DNA from 3 places in the Bacillus thuringiensis genome. Region 3 is predicted to be linked to each of the others. Evidence: riboswitches for the same ligand, from Rfam matches in the RefSeq annotation. Region 3 holds a riboswitch; each other region holds the start of a gene.

Region 1 (4,141 bases), on a different replicon from region 3:
TTCAGGATTGAAATTTAAGTAATAAAGATCCTATATCATACAATTGAAATGATTCAGTATTATATTTAGAAGAATGAATTAGTCCTGGAATGGTTTGTAAATATTCTTGATAAAGAGGGTAGTCCCATCACTTGTGATTCATATATTGTAGAAGAGGTGATGGATTATGGCTACCAAAACATCTCCACTTAAACTAGGCAATGAAATATATGGTACGATAAAAATTGAAGAAGCGTTTCTAACAGCTTTAAAGATGTACTTTATAAAGCAGCAAGAAAAAAAACTCCTAGTTAATCAGGAGTTTTTTTGTTGAAGATGATAACATGGTAGAAATGGTTATTCAGTTTTGTAGATCCATACATACTCTTCACTAATATAAGTATCCAAATATTTCCATTGCTAAACCAGGGGAGGTGTATCTTGATAATATAATTGGTAAAAGATATTTAACCAATTTATGAACAGAGGATAAAACTCAATAATAGAATATTAATATCAACGCAATTATCAATGATATTATCGAAAATACAATCATAAATAATAAAGCTCAGTCATGAGTTATCGCCCTGTTACCGTCATTCCTGCTGTATAAATCGTCTCTACAGAATCATCAGCACTTACAACTTCAACTTTGTAGCGGTATGTTCCAGTGTCGTAAATGTTTTGGCCATATCCTGTGAAAGTTGAAATTTCATCATTTGAGCCAGCTGGAACCCATTGATTTTGCCAATGGAAACTAGTTTCAAATTCTCCCCAGCTATCTCCATATTTTTTCTCAAGGCTAACATTGTAATAAATATCTTCAGCTCGGTTGTTTGTAATTCTTGCAATTGTACTGTTGCCAAAAGTAACTTGTGTAGAATGTACTTGAACTGTAACACCGTTCACCGTTTCGCTAGGACCACAAATATAATGACAGCCCTCATTAAATTCATCAGCATGTGCCTTTGGTGTATCTAAATTTATAACCGTTAAACCGCCTAAAGCTAACGCACCAGTCAACGCAATTGTAGCTAATTTTTTCACGATAATCCCTCCTATTAACCGCTATAAGTGAATGTTTTTGTTTTTACGTATTCATTGCCAGCATAAAAAGATTTCTATGACTCATTTTTATCACCCTTCAGCTTATATAATTCGACAAATGGTGATAATTTCCTGTAAATAAAATGAATAAGCACTCCCGCAGGAATGCTTATTCAAATTCAATTTCTGTTTTATTGTCTGATGTGAAGTATCTTGGAGTAGCACCACACGCCCATCAACTTAAGGATTTTATAACACCCCAAACAAGAAAATGTACATTTCCTCCTGGAGATGTACATTTTTTCGTTTTTGGGTATTCGCTTTTCTTAGCTTGATGGCGATGTGGTCTCGTCACACGTCCTTAAGTTGCGGTGATCCCCATAGCCAAAGAAGTAAGAAGATATTTAGAAGTGCATCAAATTTTGAGGAAGTGCTTGTGAACCGAATCGTAAATAGATGAGGTTTTGTATGTTCGATTTTTAAATAATACCCAAGAAGGAGTGGGTTGTGTTTATAGTAATAATCTATTTTTTGTATTTCTATAATAGGTAATTTTTTTAAAAAAACAGAATTATCTTGACAGTTATTGAATGGATTGATAAGGTTATAAAAAAAATATTTCTTATCCAGAGAGGTGGAGGGACTGGCCTTATGAAACCTCAGCAACAGGTCTGCTTAAGTAGACACTGTGCTAATTCCAGCGGGTGATAATCCTGATAGATGAGAGCTTTCGTTTTTATTTGTCAGTAGCGCCCTCTTTTTTAGAGTGCGCTTTTGTTTTTTCTGGATAGTAACTAAAGGAGATTAGAAATGGAGAACAAAAATGGGCAAGAATTTCAAAGGAAAATGCAAGCACGTCATTTAGTCATGCTATCACTTGGTGGGGTGATTGGAACTGGCTTATTCTTAAGCCCAGGTTACACTATTCAACAAGTTGGCCCGTTTGGAACAATTCTATCCTATCTAATTGGTGCGCTAGTGGTTTATCTAGTTATGCTATGTTTAGGAGAGCTTTCCGTACATATGCCTGAAACTGGCGCATTTCATAGTTATGCAGTTAAATACATTGGACCGGGTACAGGGTATACAGTAGCCTGGTTGTATTGGTTAACTTGGACTGTTGCTTTAGGTTCTGAATTTACAGCCGCAGGATTACTTATGAAGCGATGGTTTCCATCGATAAAGGTTATAGCTATTGTGATTTTTATTGTTTTAGGAGTAGCGGCAATGCTAGGGTTTCTTCCGATGACCCATTCAAAAGCAGCACCATTCTTTTCTAATTATACAAGTGGAGGTTTATTTCCCCATGGTGCTACGGCCATTATAATGACCATGCTTGCGGTTAATTTTGCTTTTTCGGGAACAGAATTAATAGGCATTGCAGCTGGAGAAACAGCGAACCCGGAAAAAATGATACCGAAGGCCATTCGAACTACTCTGTGGAGATTGATTATCTTTTTTGTAGGAACGATTGTTGTTTTATCTGCGTTATTGCCTATTTCCGATACAGGGGTATTAGAGAGCCCTTTTGTTGCAGTTCTAGAACGAATTGGGGTGCCATATTCAGCTGACATAATGAATTTCGTTATCTTAACAGCCATTTTATCTGCGGCAAACTCAGGCCTTTATGCCTCCTCTAGAATGCTTTGGTCGCTTGCTAATAAGAATACGATATCCCCGATTTTTGGAAAAATGACAAAACAAGGTGTTCCAATCAACGCCGTCATTTTCAGCATGGTGGGTGGAGCTTTGGCTTTGCTCTCGAGTATTGTGGCACCAGATACTGTCTATATCGTACTTGTTTCCATTTCCGGTCTAGCTGTAGTTGTAGTTTGGATGAGTATTAGTGCTTCCCAGTTCCTATTTCGCAGACAATTTTTGAAAGAAGGAAATTCTGAAAAGGACTTGATTTATCGCACACCACTATATCCATTAGTACCAATTGCTTCTTTCATCCTTTGTCTGGCATCGTGTATTGGAATTGCATTCGATCCAACACAGAGAATCGCTTTATATTGCGGCATACCGTTTATTTTGTTTTGCTATGGAAGTTATTATCTAAAAAAAAATCTAAAAAAGAGGGGCGTAGATTATGTCGAACAAAATCAACCCAATTGATGATATTTTATCCCAACATTCCATTATGATTCTTGACGGAGCATTAGCTACAGAATTGGAGGCACATGGATGTAATTTGGACGATCCCCTTTGGTCGGCACGTGTGTTACTAGAAAATCCAGAACTAATTTATCAGGTTCATTTAGATTATTTTATTGCTGGAGCGGACTGTGCCATAACAGCAAGCTATCAAGCTACTATTAGTGGTTTTTCCACGCGTGGAATACAAGAACAGGAAGCTTTGAAATTAATTAAGAAAACGGTGTTACTTGCAAGAAGGGCAAGAGATGATTTTTGGAAGGAAAATAAGCAAACGAATAGGGCTAAACCATTGGTTGTTGCATCAGTTGGGCCGTACGGGGCTTACCTTGCAGATGGTTCAGAGTATGTAGGCAACTATGGTGTGACAGATAAAACATTAGCAGACTTTCACCGTTCGAGAATGTCCGCGTTAATTGAAGCAGGTGCAGATCTATTGGCATTTGAAACGATCCCTTCCCTGCAAGAAGCAAGAGTATTAGATACATTATTGCGTGAGTTTCCAGAAACATATGCGTGGCTTACCTTTTCGCTAAAAAATGAGAAAGAGATTAGTGAAGGTATGAAACTCGTGGAGTGTGCACGAGCTTTTGAGAAAAGTGAACAAATTGTAGCAATAGGCATCAATTGTGCGCCAGTAAACGTTGTGACTGGTGCAATCCAAGAGTTGAGGGCAAACACCAAAAAACCGATTATTGTTTATCCAAACTCTGGTGAAACTTATAATCCAGAAACAAAAACATGGCATGATTATGAACAATGTAACGCGTTGGATATTCAATCTGAAGAATGGTACCAAGCAGGTGCACGTTTAATAGGTGGATGCTGCAGAACGACACCTTATCACATTGAGGGGATATCGAACAAGTGGCGTTCTTCCGAGTTTTTCTATTCGAACGAAGCAAAGCAGTAATGTAATGATTGATAATCTATTTTTGTGTGTATTTTCATGATTTAG
Region 2 (4,141 bases), 1.8 Mb from region 3:
TTTTTTATATGACGTTATTTATTACTTTGTGTATCCGGCTATGGACATTAATGGTGCAAGGATAGGATGGCCAGAAGGTGGTATGGGGATAGGGGTTTATATATTAGTAATATCTTTATTTCCTATTTCAGTATATCTTCAAAAAAAAGGTTATGTATATTTTGTGAAATATTTGTTTTTAATTGGGTATATGTTTATTGATATCATAAATAATTTAATGATTTATTTAAACAGTAATCGTGTTTTTGAAAATGGAAATATGGTTGAAATATTGTTAATTTTATTTGCGCCGATATTTGTGAATAGAAAGTATTTTTACTTAGTTTCTTTTAGTGTAATTGGAAAGTATGTATTTTTCACTTTGATATTACAAGATATTAAAGTTGTGATTCCACTTGTTTTATGTATATTCTTTTTTATTATTTCACATTCTTTATTAAAACGATTTCAATCTTATGTAAGAACAGTGGTTGAAATGATGAACAATATGAAAGAGACGGAAAATTTAGCAGTGATTGGGACTATGTCTACAACGATTGCCCATGAAATTCGAAATCCGCTAACAGCGTTAAAAGGGTTTACGCAAATGCAAAAAGAAAGAAACCCAACTGATACGATGAGCTACAACATTATGCTACAAGAAATTGAAAGGATTAATGGATTTGTTAGTGAATTGATGTTGTTAGGAAAGCCAAAGCCAACAAATTATGAAAGATGTAATATACGAGCCATTCTTCTATATGTTGTGCAGCTAATGGAAAGTTATGCAACGCAATATAGAGTTAAATGCCATTTACAAGTAGATGGGAATTTACCGGCTATAAACGGTGATGATAAGCAATTAAAACAAGTGTTATTAAATATCATTAAAAATGGAATAGAATCAATGCCAGAGGGTGGAGAAATTCATATCCGTGCATATCAAAAAACGCAAGGACATTTGTGTATTTCTGTCGAAGACCAAGGATTTGGTATAGAGAATGAGAAATTAGGAAAAATCGGCAAGGCTTTTTACACAACAAAGGAGAATGGTACAGGACTTGGATTAATGATTACATATAAAATTATTAAGGAACATCAAGGAAGTATCACAATTCAAAGTAGTGTAGGAGTAGGAACGAAAGTAGAAATTTTTCTGCCGACCGTTTAATGTATTGGGAGAAAAGATTTTTCAGAAAAGTGTTCTTGTTGTGTAAATATAAACATTTTATAAAATGTTTCAAGAAGGGTTTTTTTTATAAAATACTTCGTTTATAATGGAGGAAAATATCGACATGAGATTGGTTGCTCATGTAACGGTTCAGTAGTGTTACGAAAAGATAAGAAGGGGTGCACGCGCATCCTTTTTTCTATGCAGATATTATGAAAGAGGTGGTATGATGGAATTAACATTAAATTCGACTGTATGTTTACATACAATTCAATTTCGAAAAGAGCAAAAGAATTATATTGTAAAAGATACAATTACAGGAGAAAAATATGAAATGCCGCCACTTTGGATTGATGCACTAGCAATGATGCGTGACGGTTTTTTATTGGGTGAAATTGAGGAGAAATTAAAAGAAGAGTATCCAGCTGAAGAAGTAAATATGTTAGCGTTCACGAGGCAATTGTTAGAGTTGGAACTTGTTGAAATGGTAGATGGTGAAGAGATAGCTTGCACAAAGAAGAAAGAGATTGATTGTTTAGCTTGGGTACGTCCTCGTGTGGAACAATTCTTTCTTAATTTAAATAGAAAATATAGAAGCAAAGGTCAGTAATGACCTTTGCTTTTTTTGTAGCTCCATTTAAAAAATAACAGCAAATGCTCTTGCGAAAGCACCGTCACTATTTTTAATTTTTAAAGGTGCTGCTGAGAAAAAGAAACGTTTTGCTTCGATAGCATCTAGATTTGTTAAGTTTTCAATTAAATAAATATTATTCCCTAATAATATGTGATGAATCGGTGATGTTTCTGTTGTAACTTCATCAGGAGAAATGAAATCTAAACCGATAGATTTTACTTTTAATTGAACTAGTTCTTCAGCTAATTCTTCAGAAAGATAAAATGCTTCTTTCTCATAAGCTTCTGTATTCCATTTAGTGGATAGATTGGAATGAAAAATAACAATATCACCTTCTTTTATGTCAGTATTATGCAATACTGCCTTAGGTAATTTTCGCTCTTGAATATGTGTTACATCTATAAGAACAGCTTCGCCTACAAATTGATCTAGCGGTAATTGATCAATAGTTGTTGCTCCTGAAATAAAATGCGCAGGAGCATCACAATGCGTGCCAACATGAACGACAGAATGAAAATCTGTAACTTGATAGCCTGCTTCTTCAACGCTTGTAACAGCTTCTAGTTGTATTTTAGGTGTTCCAGGAAATTGAGACATATTATTTTCAAATGTTTGCGATAGATCAATTACTTTCATTTTACATACCTCCAATATATGTTTTTCAAATAATAAAAAGCTCATCCTTCAGTATCAAGAAAGATGAGCTTTACATGCTAGTTGAGTTTTATCTTCCAAAATGCAATGCATTTTGCAGGAATTAGCACCTATTCAGTTTGTATAAACTGAGGTTGCTGGGCTTCAAAGGGCCGGTCCCTCTGCCTCTCTTGATAAAGAAGTATTCAGTTTTTAAAATCGGAATTTTCCGATAGTTAAATTGTAATTCATTTCCTTTTTGCGTGCAATATAAAATAGGTATTCACCCAAATAAAGCTGCTCGCATATTGTAGCTTATGTAAATAGAATGCTGCGAAGGAGTGAGTGCAGTGACAGGAAATGTACTGAATTACTATGCTGGTGGTAATACAGCTAGGGGATTTCACAATTTATACGAAGAGAATTTAAAAGGATTAGACAGATTATTTATCTTAAAGGGTGGCCCAGGAACGGGAAAATCTTCTTTAATAAAGGCAATAGGTCGTGAATGGGTTGGAAAAGGATACGATATTGAATTTTTACATTGTTCTTCTGACAATAAATCGGTTGATGGTGTAATTATCCCAAAATTAAAAGCAGGAATTGTTGATGGGACATCGCCGCATGTTATTGAGCCAAAAATGCCAGGAGTTGTTGAAGAGTATATAAATTTAGGAATTGCTTGGGACTCAGATAAGCTAAGGAAGCAGAAGTTAGAAATTGAAAGATTTGTTTCAGAAGCAAGCAAAGCTTTTCAGTCTGCTTACGCACGTTTTAAAGAGGCATTGGTTATACATGATGAGTGGGAGAAGATATATATTGATAATATAGATTTTAATAAAGCAAATGAACTAACCGATCAGCTAATCCAGAAATTATTTGCAGATAAAGGCGGGAGACAATCGCTTGTAAAACATCGTTTTTTAGGAGCTGCTACACCGAAAGGGGCAGTTGATTTTGTTCCTAATTTAACAGAAGGGTTACCACATCGTTATTTTATAAAAGGGCGCCCAGGCTCTGGAAAATCAACGATGCTCAAAAAGTTAGCTAAGGCAGCTGAAGAAAAAGGGTTTGAAGTTGAAGTATATCATTGCGGATTTGACCCGAATAGTCTTGATATGGTTATCGTAAGAGAATTAGGCTTTGCAATTTTTGATAGCACCGCACCACATGAATATTTTCCAAGTCGCGAGGGTGATGAAATTATTGATATGTATGCCCTTATTGTTACGCCAGGGACGGATGAGAAATATGCGAAGGAAATTCGTGATGTTTCCATTCAATATAAAGCAAAAATGAATGAGGCGATGTCTTTCTTAGCGAAAGCAAAATCGGTTCGTGATAAATTAGAACGAATTTATATTGCTGCTATGGATTTTTCAATAGTAGATGCATATAAAGATGAGATTCAAAAAGAGTTTGAACGAATTGCTACTACTGTAATCGAAAAGCAACAATAGATGTTCCGTTTTGCTGTCAGTAATTTCTGACAGTTTTTTTAGTATGTAGTAAAATTAGTAGTGTATTTGTCGAATTTCCAAGGAAATAATCAAAAAATAGAGGTGTTATGAAATGAGAGAGAAAATCGAGTTGGAGTTAGAAAGAATTGAAAAAGAGAATGATGTGAAAATTTTATTTGCGGTAGAATCAGGGAGTCGTGCTTGGGGGTTTCCATCGAAAGATAGCGATTATGATGTTAGGTTTGTTTATATACATCCGGTAGA
Region 3 (4,141 bases):
TCCTTTTGGAATATCAACATTCCAACCAATGGAATGACAAGCTTCTATAAGGACATTTCTTCGAGATTCGTAACTATTTACAAGGTCTATTACGCAAGACTGTGAACTTAATAGTGCTTCGCGGGCAGCATCTTGAACTGCACCAAAAATACTAACATACATATGATCTTGCAATAGGTTAATGGTTTCAATGACACTTTCATTCCCTACTGCAAAAGCAATACGCCAGCCAGCCATATTGAAAGTTTTCGATAGAGTGTAAATTTCAATTCCTGTATCTTTGGCACCATCTGCTTGCAAGAAACTAACAGGTTTTTGACCATCAAATCCGATAGCGCCGTAAGCGAAATCGTGAACAACTAATATATTATGTTTATTAGCAAAGTGAATGGTTTTATCAAAAAAATCTTTTGATGCAGTAGCACCGGTAGGGTTATTTGGATAGTTTAAAAACATTAACTTTGCTTGCTCAGCGATAGAGTCATCAATTTGTTTATAATCCGGTAAAAAATGATTTTCTGCAATAAGTGGCATGGTTTCAAAGTGTGCCTTTGCTAAGGCAACCCCGGATAAATAATCTGGATAGCCTGGATCCGGAACGAGAATCGTATCACCAGGATTTGTAAAACAAATCGGTAATTCTACTAGTCCAGCCTTTCCGCCAAACAAAATAGCAACTTCAGTTTTTGGGTTTAATTCGACGCCGTATTCACATTTATAGAATGTAGCTACGGCTTCCTTTAAGCTTTCATGTCCGCGAAATGGCGGATATTTATGATGAATGGTCTTTTCGGCAGCATCTTGTAAAGCTTTTACGATATGCTGCGGTGTTGGTTGATCTGGATTACCTTGACCTAGATTAATAACATCGTGACCAGCTGCAACGACTTTGTTAACTTTTGCAACAAGTGAAGCGAAAAATTGTGTTGGCAATGATGTTACTATCTCAGAAGGTTGAAATAATTTCATACTTTCCACCTCTTTTGAAAGTTGTTACAATTCTAGTGACAAATGATATAATCTTTCCAGTATTTTGTAAAGAGAAAAATAAGAATGGGGCTGAAAAAATGAAAGTCGCATGTATTCAAATGGATATTGTTTTTGGAGATGTAGAAAAAAATATTGAGAATGCTAAAAATAAAATAAGCGAAGCTATGAAGGAAAGGCCAGATGTTATCGTCTTACCAGAGTTATGGACAACAGGATATGATTTAACGAGACTTTCTGAAATTGCAGATAGGGATGGAGTGGAAACGAAAGAAAAGTTAATAGAATGGGCGAAGCAATATGATGTACATATTGTTGGTGGGTCCATAGCAAAGCAAACGGAGCAAGGCGTTACAAATACGATGTATGTTGTAAATAATGAAGGACAGCTAGTCAACGAATATAGTAAAGTACACTTATTTCAGCTTATGGATGAACATAAATATTTAATAGCTGGTAATAGTACGGGCGAATTTAAGCTAGATGATGTTGAATGTGCTGGAACAATTTGTTATGATATTCGTTTTCCAGAGTGGATGCGTGTCCATACTGCTAAAGGGGCAAAAGTATTATTTGTTGTAGCAGAATGGCCATTAGTTCGTTTAGCACATTGGCGTTTGCTATTGCAAGCAAGAGCGGTTGAAAATCAGTGTTATGTTGTTGCGTGTAATAGAGCAGGAAAGGATCCAAATAATGTATTTGCGGGTCATTCTTTAATTGTGGACCCTTGGGGTGAAGTTGTAGTAGAGGCGAATGAAGAGGAATCAATTTTATTTGGAGAGCTTGAATTCGAGAAAATTAAAGAAGTACGTAAAGGAATTCCAGTTTTTGCGGATCGCCGTCCAGAATTATACAAATAAAATGTTGACAAGTGATTTTTATTCTTGGTATAGTCTTCAACATAAAGTTAAAAATTCAAAAAATTATACAACTCTTATCAAGAGCAGGTGGAGGGATTTGGCCCGATGAAGCCCAGCAACCGACCGTAATACCATTGTGAAATGGGGCGTTTATTACGCCAAAAGGCACGGTGCTAATTCCAGCAGAAAGTAAAACTTTCTGGCAGATAAGAGGGGAGAAGATAAACTTCAAACCTCTTTCTTAGTGGAAAGAGGTTTTTCTATGTTAGAAAAACCTCTGAATTTAAAAAGGGGGAGAAGACGATGGGATATTATTCATTAACAGAAATAACAGCTGTACAATATGCGAAAGATCATGGCTATTTTGAAGCGAAGGCAAATGTCGTTTGTCATGAAATTGGAGACGGAAACTTAAATTACGTGTTCAAATTAGATGATGGAGAGAAATCAATTATAATAAAACAAGCACTGCCTTATGCGAAAGTAGTTGGTGAAAGCTGGCCATTGTCTATAAAAAGAGCAACGATTGAAAGCAAGGCACTGCAAATTTTTGCGCAGTATGTACCGGATTATGTTCCGGTAGTGTACAGTCATGATGAAGAGTTAGCGATAACGGTAATAGAAGACTTATCAAGACTAACAATTACAAGAAAAGGATTAATAGACGGAGAAGAATATCCGCTTTTATCCCAGCATATCGGCCGTTTTCTAGCACATGTTTTATTTTATACTTCAGATTTTGGTTTACAGTCAGAAGAGAAGAGGGTACTAGAAGGTACCTTTGTAAATCCGGACCTTTGTAAAATTACAGAGGATTTAGTGTTTACAGATCCGTTTGGACATTATGATACAAATGATTATGAGCCAGATTTACAGCTCGTGGTTGATGAACTTTGGAGTGATAAAACTTTAAAACTAAAAGTAGCACAATATAAATATAAGTTCTTAACAAGAAAAGAAACTCTTATTCATGGTGATTTACATACTGGTAGTATTTTTTCGTCACCTTCTGAAACGAAAGTGATTGATCCAGAATTTGCGACATATGGCCCATTTGGATTTGACATAGGTCAATTTATTGCAAATCTATTATTAAATGCTTTATCTAGAGAAGAAGAAAAAAGAAGTGTACTATTTTTCCATATAGAAAAGACGTGGAGTTATTTTGTAGAGACTTTTACAAAGTTATGGATTGGAGAAGGTGTAGAAGTATATACGAAAGAAAAACAATGGTTACCAATTATTTTGCAAAATATCTTTACTGATGCAGTTGGATTTGCCGGATGTGAACTGATTCGTAGAACAATTGGTTTAGCTCATGTAGCAGATTTAGATGAAATAGAAAATAAAGAAACAAGAATTCAAGCTAAGAAGCAAGCGCTATCCTTAGGTAAAGAACTAATAAAATATGAATCTAAAAGTGCAGATATTCAACTGTTTCGAACATTATTTCAACAGACAGTTTCAGGGGGCGTAAAAGCGTGAGTACAATTGTTACTGTTCCGAGATCTGTAAGCTGGAAAGGTGATGCAATTGCGGTATTAAATCAAACGAAATTGCCGCATAGCACAGAATACAAAACATTGACGACTATTGAAGAGGTTTGGAAAAGCATCGTAATGTTAGAAGTACGAGGAGCGCCTGCAATTGGAATTGTAGCTGCATTTGGCTTGGCGCTTGCATCAAAAAAATATAACACTGTACATATTGAAGAATTTCAAAAGAAGTTTAATAGAGATTGTAATTATTTAGGAACGTCACGCCCGACAGCAGTAAATTTATTTTGGGCAATTGATCGTATGAGAGAATCTATTCGAGAGATTACTACAATAAAAGAAGCACAAAAAACATTAGAAGAAGAAGCGCTTCGCATTCAGCAGGAAGATGAAGAGGTGTGCCGAAATATTGGGGAATATGCGTTAACATGTTTTAAAGATGGCGATAATATTTTAACAATCTGTAACGCTGGAAGTATCGCAACTGCCAGATATGGAACTGCATTAGCTCCCTTTTATATTGGAAAAGAGAAAGGTGTGCGTTTACATGCATATGCGTGTGAAACGAGACCAGTTTTACAAGGTGGTCGCTTAACGACCTGGGAATTGAAGCAAGCAAATATTGATGTGACCCTTATTACAGATAATACTGCAGCTCATGCTATTCAAACGAAAGAAATAAATGCAATTATTGTAGGGGCGGATCGAATTGTCGCAAATGGAGATACGGCAAATAAAATAGGGACAATGAATTTAGCTATTTTAGCAAAGCACTTTGATATCCCATTTTATGTTGCT

What was found. A riboswitch is a leader RNA that binds a small molecule or an ion and turns the genes downstream of it on or off. The one in region 3 is predicted to bind S-adenosylmethionine.
Positions count from the first base shown of each region.
Region 1: another riboswitch for S-adenosylmethionine. It lies ahead of AC241_RS27995 (amino acid permease); the one in region 3 lies ahead of mtnK (S-methyl-5-thioribose kinase).
Region 2: another riboswitch for S-adenosylmethionine. It lies ahead of AC241_RS02075 (cyclase family protein); the one in region 3 lies ahead of mtnK (S-methyl-5-thioribose kinase).

Region 1 covers NZ_CP012100.1:169,698-173,838, reverse strand. Annotated here, with positions in the region: gene AC241_RS28005 (NADH-dependent flavin oxidoreductase) at 1-11, shown strand, start outside; gene AC241_RS34945 (hypothetical protein) at 167-313, shown strand; gene AC241_RS28000 (hypothetical protein) at 559-1,026, opposite strand; SAM riboswitch class I at 1,646-1,753, shown strand; gene AC241_RS27995 (amino acid permease) at 1,837-3,144, shown strand; gene mmuM (homocysteine S-methyltransferase) at 3,119-4,096, shown strand.
Region 2 covers NZ_CP012099.1:382,625-386,765, forward strand. Annotated here, with positions in the region: gene AC241_RS02065 (ATP-binding protein) at 1-1,150, shown strand, start outside; gene AC241_RS02070 (hypothetical protein) at 1,380-1,760, shown strand; gene AC241_RS02075 (cyclase family protein) at 1,788-2,420, opposite strand; SAM riboswitch class I at 2,506-2,618, opposite strand; gene AC241_RS02080 (PRK06851 family protein) at 2,768-3,877, shown strand; gene AC241_RS02085 (nucleotidyltransferase domain-containing protein) at 3,990-4,141, shown strand, end outside.
Region 3 covers NZ_CP012099.1:3,900,940-3,905,080, reverse strand. Annotated here, with positions in the region: gene AC241_RS19960 (pyridoxal phosphate-dependent aminotransferase) at 1-969, opposite strand, end outside; gene AC241_RS19955 (carbon-nitrogen family hydrolase) at 984-1,847, shown strand; SAM riboswitch class I at 1,919-2,060, shown strand; gene mtnK (S-methyl-5-thioribose kinase) at 2,151-3,332, shown strand; gene mtnA (S-methyl-5-thioribose-1-phosphate isomerase) at 3,329-4,141, shown strand, end outside.